2 linked regions of the Rhizobium sp. N324 genome follow. The main gene of each other region encodes a partner of the protein of the gene in region 2 in a complex. Links are inferred from orthologs where the notes say so. Each region holds a gene or a part of one and is shown on either strand. Other genes may lie near its edges.

What was found.
Region 1: the proteins of uvrB (region 2) and AMK05_RS14945 are in contact, whole or in part, in a crystal structure (PDB 7EGT), measured with the Thermus thermophilus proteins. The link is inferred for Rhizobium sp. N324 from one-to-one orthologs. Residues at the interface, in WP_096411307.1 of Thermus thermophilus: Glu23, Leu25, Arg26, Asp27, Gly28, Glu29, Arg30, Phe31, Arg55, Glu326, Asp327, Phe328, Glu379, Ser382, Gln383, His398, Gly400, Arg401; in WP_096412145.1 of Thermus thermophilus: His654, Arg656, Phe657, Gln666, Asp668, Glu669, Lys680, Arg681, Leu682, Ser683, Lys685, Tyr686, Ala687.

What each region holds. Positions count from the first base shown.
Region 1 is NZ_CP013630.1:3,099,396-3,102,765, reverse strand. Bases 282-3,335 are described here. They hold AMK05_RS14945 (ATP-dependent helicase), read right to left. Parts: upstream 3,021-3,335; coding sequence 543-3,020; downstream 282-542. Other genes in these bases: AMK05_RS14940 (VOC family protein), read left to right, coding at 3,248-3,335; AMK05_RS14950 (hypothetical protein), read left to right, coding at 282-515. Also shown: more of AMK05_RS14950, read left to right, coding at 168-281; more of AMK05_RS14940, read left to right, coding at 3,336-3,370. UniProt on the Escherichia coli protein: A helicase with DNA-dependent ATPase activity. Unwinds DNA duplexes with 3'-5' polarity. Translocates on single-stranded DNA with 3'-5' polarity. Initiates unwinding more efficiently from a nicked substrate than double-stranded DNA.
Region 2 is NZ_CP013630.1:2,730,360-2,734,161, reverse strand. Bases 86-3,571 are described here. They hold uvrB (excinuclease ABC subunit UvrB), read right to left. Parts: upstream 3,181-3,571; coding sequence 286-3,180; downstream 86-285. Other genes in these bases: AMK05_RS13200 (hypothetical protein), read left to right, coding at 3,420-3,571. In the rest of the region: more of AMK05_RS13200, read left to right, coding at 3,572-3,761. UniProt on the Escherichia coli protein: The UvrABC repair system catalyzes the recognition and processing of DNA lesions. A damage recognition complex composed of 2 UvrA and 2 UvrB subunits scans DNA for abnormalities.

The sequences.
Region 1 (3,370 bases), 370 kb from region 2 along the record:
CTTTTCGGTTACCAAAGATATCTTTTTGGAATTATTGTGTTTTTATAGACAGATGGGTTCGATCGCATGGAGTTCTGCACCGGTCGCGGAAGCGCGATGCGAGGCCGATCTTGCTCCCGGCCGCGATTTCTGCCTTTCTTGCTCAGACCCAAGCCGGAAGTAAAACCATGTCCGAGCCAGAGCCGAACGAGAAGATCGATGCGACGTTCCGCAACGGGTCGCTGACGGCGGCCGGGATCATCCTCGGCTTCTCCCTTAATTTCATCAGTGTCTGGGTTTCCAATCCCAATGACTGGAGCCGCATCGATATCCTGCCGATGTTGTTCCTGACCATCGGCATAGCCATTCAGGTGAAGGTTTTCGCCGATCTGCTGGCGCGCGACTCCCTCTTTGCCATCAAATATGACCGGTCGCGCCGGCTCTTTCTGATCGGATTGGGAATCGTCGCCGCAGGAATCGGCATCGCGCTCGTCAACGACATGCTCGGTCTTGGAAGCATGCGGATGCTCGGATGAAACTTCTCGCTCCTGGCTGACGCGCTATCATACGCGCTCGACGAAGCCGTCCAGCACCCGCTTCTGTCCGGCGCGGTCGAACTCGATCGTCAGCTTGTTGCCTTCGATGCCGGTGATATTGCCGTTGCCGAATTTCAGGTGGAACACGCGGTCGCCGACGGTGAAACGCGACGGCTCCGAGGATGTGGATTTCGCCACCAATTCGCCTTCGATCGTGCGGCCCTTGGGGCCGCTTTCACCATAACCGATGCGTTCGACGGCATGGCCGGAGCGGGAGCCCCAATTGTCGCGCGTGGCATCGGTCTTGTTGGCCTGGGCGCGTTTCCAGCCGGGAGTGGAATAGGAATTGGCAAAGGGCTCGGCCTTGTCGAAGCGGGACTGGCCGTAGCCGCCGCGGCCGTAACCGCCATAGCTCTGCTCCATTTCAGCGACCTCGACATGGGTTTCCGGCAGCTCATCGAGGAAACGCGAAGGCAGGGTCGATTGCCAGAGGCCGTGGATACGGCGATTGGAGACGAACCAGATGTGACAGCGGTGCTTGGCACGGGTGATGCCGACATAGGCGAGGCGGCGTTCCTCTTCCAGGCCGGCACGGCCGCTTTCATCCAGCGAACGCTGATGCGGAAAGAGGCCTTCCTCCCAGCCCGGCAGGAAGACGGTGTCGAATTCCAGGCCCTTGGCCGAGTGCAGCGTCATGATCGAGACAGCATCGAGGTTCTCGTTGGTCTCGGCATCCATGACGAGAGAGACATGCTCGAGAAAGCCGCGCATCGACTCGAAGCTTTCCATCGAGCGGATCAGTTCCTTGAGGTTCTCAAGGCGGCCGGGCGCTTCGGCGCTCTTGTCGTTCTTCCACATATCGGTATAGCCGGACTCTTCGAGGATCTGCTCGGCAAGTTCGGTATGCGGTGTGTTTTCAAGCAGTTCCTGCCACCGGCGGAAAGATTGAATCACGTCGAAGAGGGCTTTGCGCGCCTTCGGCTTCAACTCGTCGGTTTCGATGATGTCGGCGGCGGCCGCCAGCATCGGGATATCACGGGCACGCGCATAATCATGCAGCGCGCGCACCGTCGTATCTCCGAGGCCGCGCTTCGGCGTGTTGATGATGCGCTCGAAGGCGAGATCGTCGGAGGCTTGAGCGACGAGGCGGAAATAGGCCATGGCATCGCGGATCTCCAGGCGCTCGTAGAAGCGCGGGCCGCCGATGACGCGGTAGTTGAGGCCGAGGGTGACGAAGCGGTCTTCGAATTCGCGCATCTGGAAGGAGGCGCGCACGAGGATCGCCATGTCGTTCAGCAGATGCTTGCCGCGCTGGAGCTGCTCGATCTCCTCGCCGATGGCGCGGGCTTCCTCCTCCGAATCCCAGGAGGCGTGCACCTGCACCTTGGCGTCATCCGGATCGGAGCGGTCGGTGAACAGCGTCTTGCCGAGCCGCCCTTCATTATGGGCGATCAGATGGGCGGCAGCCCCGAGGATATGTTCGGTCGACCGGTAGTTGCGCTCGAGCTTGATGACCTTGGCGCCGGGGAAATCCTTTTCGAAGCGCAGGATGTTGTCGACCTCGGCGCCGCGCCAGCCATAAATCGACTGGTCGTCGTCGCCGACGCAGCAGACGTTCTGCGGCTCGCCCTTGGCGCGCTGGGCGAGCAGCCGCAGCCACATATATTGCGCGGTGTTGGTGTCCTGATACTCGTCGACGAGGATGTAGCGAAAGCGGCCGTGATATTCCTTCAGGAGATCCGGGTTCTTGCGGAAGATCGCGATCGGATGCATCAGCAGGTCGCCGAAATCGCAGGCGTTTAACGTCGTCAGGCGCGCTTGATAGGCGAAATAGAGGTCGCGGCCGCGGCCATTGGCAAAGGCGCGGGCATCGCCCTCGGGGATGTCGGCAGGGCCGAGACCCTTGTTCTTCCAGGTATCGATCATGCCGGCGAACTGCTTGGCAGGCCAGCGCTTGTCGTCAAGGCCTTCGGCCTGGATCAGCTGCTTGATCAGGCGGACGACATCGTCGGTATCGAGAATGGTGAAATCGGAGCGCAGGCCGACGAGCTCGCCGTGGCGGCGCAGAAGCTTGACGCCGATCGAGTGGAAGGTGCCGAGCCAGGGCATGCCTTCGACGGCGCCGCCGACGAGCAGCGCGATGCGCTCCTTCATCTCGCGGGCGGCCTTGTTGGTGAAGGTGACGGCGAGGATCTGCGAGGGGAAGGCGCGGCCGGTATTGAGGATATGGGCAATACGGGTCGTCAGCACGCGCGTCTTGCCGGTGCCGGCGCCGGCAAGCACGAGGACCGGGCCTTCCAGCGTTTCGACGGCTTCGGTCTGTTCGGGGTTCAGCCCGGCGAGGTAATCCGGCCGGCTGCCGCCGTCGCGCGCCGCCATGGCGCGGGCGGCAATGCCACCGGTGGCGGGCGCCCTTCCAGCCGGGACGGCAGGCGGCTGCGGCTTGCGCGCCATCTCGCCCGGCTCTTCGTCGAAGAAGGGAATATCGTCGAAACTATTGCTCATGGCGCGTAATGTAGTGATTCGGGAACGAAAGACCAGAAAAGATGTTCTGCTTTCATTCCCAAGCCGCCGCTATCCCGAGGGGTTTGCGCATGGCGGCAAGGCTGCTTGATAGGAGAGAGGCGACCCGACGGAAAATTTCAGCCGCACTTGTCGGAAACCGCGTCGGCGGGGCGTCCTTGGATCATCGGACAATGGTCCGGATCTACCGTCAACAAGGAGGCTGCATCATGGCGAAGGTCGTTTCAAATCTCTGGTTCGCGCAGGAAGCGCGCGAAGCCGTCGAATTTTATGTGTCCGTCATCCCGGAATCCAGAATCGGCCGCACCACCATCCTTCCGGCGGAAACGCCG
Region 2 (3,802 bases):
CGTCTTTCCGGTGCATTCAATCCAATAATAAAATTTATACTTTGGTCGAATTTCACGCTAATATTCTGTTGTCCTAAAAAACCACGAATATCAATTGATTCTAGGTATTTTGAGCTCATTTCAATTCTCCAGTTATAGCAATTTAATGCGCCCACGGTATTCGTGCAACGTTTTTTAATCACCCGCAAGAATTGCTGATTTTCTATTTGAGTTTGCGCGTACCATCGACAAAGAGGCCTCAGGTGCCCTTGGATTTGGCGTTTCTGATTTCTCGGGGCTAAGTTCCTACCGCCCCGGCCGCCCAGTCTTCCCCTTCGTCCGCCCCTTGTGCTTCTGCTCGCCCGGGTCCTCATAACTCCCCACGCCCGTCTTCCCGCGCACGACCGGCCGCACGTCATCGCGGTCCGGCTGTCCCTCCAGCAGCGGTGAAAACCGCTTCGTCCCCTTGGCGGCATCCGGCTTCTCCGGCACCTGTCCGATGACCGGCTTTTCCGTTCGGCCGACTGTCATTTCGTCGAGGTCGTTTTTGCGGAACAGGCTCTTCCTGGCGGGTTCGGCGATGTCGCGGCCCATGTCGTCGAGGCTGGGGAGGGTGAAGTAGGAGGCTTGCGTCTCGGGTGCCGGCTTGGATCCTCGGGTCAAGCCCGAGGATGACGGAGGAGCGGAGGAGCCGCGCGCTTTTCCTTCCATCACCTTCGCTTCCTCGCGCGCCATCGGGTCGTCCATGGCGGCGAGTTCCACGGCCTTGAGGCGTTTGATTTCGTCGCGGAGGCGGGCGGCTTTTTCGAAGTCGAGGTCGGCGGCGGCGTCGCGCATGCTCTTTTCGAGCGCGTTGAGATGGGTCTGCAGGTTGTTGCCGACGAGGTTGCCGCCATCGGCGAAGCCCTTGCCGGAGACGCCCGAAATATCGGCGCGGACGTGGTCGCGTTCGTAGACGCTGTCGAGGATGTCGGAGATCCTGGCTTTCACCGATTCCGGGGTGATGCCGTGCTCCTGGTTGTAGATCATCTGCTTTTCGCGGCGGCGGCCGGTTTCTTCCATCGCCCGCTTCATCGAGCCGGTGACCTGGTCGGCATAGAGGATGACCTTGCCGTCGACGTTGCGCGCCGCACGGCCGATCGTCTGGATCAGCGATGTCTCGGAGCGGAGAAAACCTTCCTTGTCGGCGTCGAGGATGGCGACGAAGCCGCATTCGGGAATGTCGAGGCCCTCGCGCAGAAGGTTGATGCCGACGAGCACGTCGAAGGCGCCGAGGCGGAGATCGCGGAGGATCTCGATACGCTCCAGCGTGTCGATGTCGGAATGCATGTAGCGCACCCGCACGCCCTGCTCATGCAGATATTCGGTCAAGTCCTCGGCCATGCGCTTGGTCAGCACGGTGCAAAGGGTGCGATAGCCCTTGGCGGCGGTTTCGCGGATCTCGCCGAGCACGTCGTCGACCTGGGTGCGGGCCGAGCGGACCTCGACCGGTGGGTCGATCAGGCCGGTGGGTCGGATCACCTGTTCGGCAAAGACGCCGCCTGACTGTTCCATCTCCCAGCCGCCGGGGGTGGCCGAAACGGCGATGGTGTCGGGGCGCATGGCGTCCCATTCCTCGAAGCGCAGCGGCCGGTTGTCCATGCAGGAGGGCAGGCGGAAGCCGTATTCGGCGAGTGTCGCCTTGCGCCTGAAGTCGCCCCGGTACATGCCGCCGATCTGCGGCACGGTGACATGGCTTTCGTCGATGAAGACCAGGGCGTTGTCGGGGATATATTCGAACAGGGTCGGTGGCGGATCGCCGGGGTCACGGCCGGTGAGATAACGCGAATAGTTCTCGATGCCCTGGCACGAGCCGGTGGCTTCGAGCATTTCGATATCGTAGCGGGTGCGCTGCTCCAGGCGCTGGGCTTCCAGCAGGCGACCGGCCTTCTCCAGTTCGGCCAAGCGAAGCCTGAGCTCCTCCTTGATCGATTTGATGGCGCCGTTCAGCGTTGGGCGCGGGGTGACATAGTGCGAATTGGCGTAGATCTTCACCGATTTGAGGTCGCCGACCTTCTGGCCGGTCAGCGGATCGAACTCGGTGATGGCGTCGATCTCGTCACCGAACATCGAGATGCGCCAGGCGGCATCCTCCAGGTGGGCCGGGAAGAGTTCGATCGTATCGCCGCGCACGCGGAAGGAGCCTCTCACGAAATCCATGTCGCGGCGCTTGTATTGCTGGGCGACGAGGTCGGCCAGCAGCTGGCGCTGGTCGAGCCGGTCGCCGACCGACATCTGGAAGGTCATCGCCGTATAGGTCTCGACCGAGCCGATACCGTAGATACAAGAGACCGAGGCGACGATGATGCAGTCGTCGCGTTCGAGCAGCGAGCGCGTCGCCGAGTGGCGCATGCGGTCGATCTGCTCGTTGATCGAGCTTTCCTTCTCGATATAGGTGTCGGAGCGCGGCACATAGGCTTCCGGCTGGTAATAATCGTAGTAGGAAACGAAATATTCCACCGCATTGTCGGGGAAGAAATTCTTGAATTCAGAATAGAGCTGGGCGGCCAGCGTCTTGTTCGGCGCCAGGATGACGGCCGGGCGCTGCGTCGCCTCGATCACCTTGGCCATGGTGAAGGTCTTGCCGGAGCCGGTGACGCCGAGCAGCACCTGGCTTCGGTCGCCGTTCTCCAGCCCCTCGACGAGGTCGCGGATGGCAGTCGGTTGGTCGCCGGCGGGCTCATAATCCGATTTCATCAGAATACGGATGCCACCTTCCGATTTGTCGGGTCGGGCAGGGCGGTGCGGCGTCCAGATCTTGCCGTTCTTGTGCAGCGGATTGCCGCTCTCGATCAGCGCCGACAGCGCCTCGACCGTGGCGGTGACGGCGGTGCCGGCCTGCAGCGATGACGCCTCCTCCAGCGTCGTATTCATACCGGCGACGGGATTGAGGCCGGCGGCGGCGCGCGTCTTCGGGTCGGTCGAGCCGCCCATCGAGGTGCCGCGCGCCGATTTCGAGGCAGCGATTTCGACCTTCTTGCGGTGCTTGCCGGCCTTGGAGGCGATCTGGCGCTGAGTCTCGACGCCCGACGCTTCGGCATCGGCCTCTAGCTGCTTCACCCAGTCCGCGACGGAGCCGGAGAGGGGGGCTCCCTCGAAGGACGACTGCGGGGCTTCCTCGAAGCCATTCGGGGCGGGAGATTTCTTCGGAGATTTGGCCATGGCGGGAATATGGAGAGAGTCAGCGCGAAAGGGAAGAGGTAAAGAGTACAAAAGGGAAACGAACTGTTTGTTCGGATTGGGTGAATAGTTTTGGCGCGGAACGCACGCGGGAAACGCCACAATCAGGTTCTCTCGAACGGGCAGCGACCGAATAAACAAAAGTCTGTGGTTGAAGGTCGGTCCGTCTCCCGTATTGCGGGCGGTGATGCTACAGCTGCTGCGGGAATTGGGGACCATTCATGAAAAAGATGATTATCGCATTCGCGGCGACCGCTGCACTGGCCAGTTGCGCCAAACGTCCTGACGCCATCGTGCAGGTCGATATTCCGATGGCGGCTTATACGAACCTCAGCTGCGAAGCTCTCGCTGGCGAACTCAAGAGAGAGCGGGCCAAGCTGGACGACTTGTCGAAGCAGCAGATCAGTGCGGCGAACGGCGATGCCTTCGGCGTCTTTCTCGTCGGCGTCCCGATCGGCAGCGTTGCCGGGGGAGATAAGGAAGGCGAAATTGCTGCGTCAAAAGGCAAGGTTTCCGCAATGCAGTCCGCTGGTATGAGCAAGGGCTGCAAGTTGCCCGCCTAACAGCGGGCGGCGCCGCGGCTCCATTGCCAGGACACGTGGGG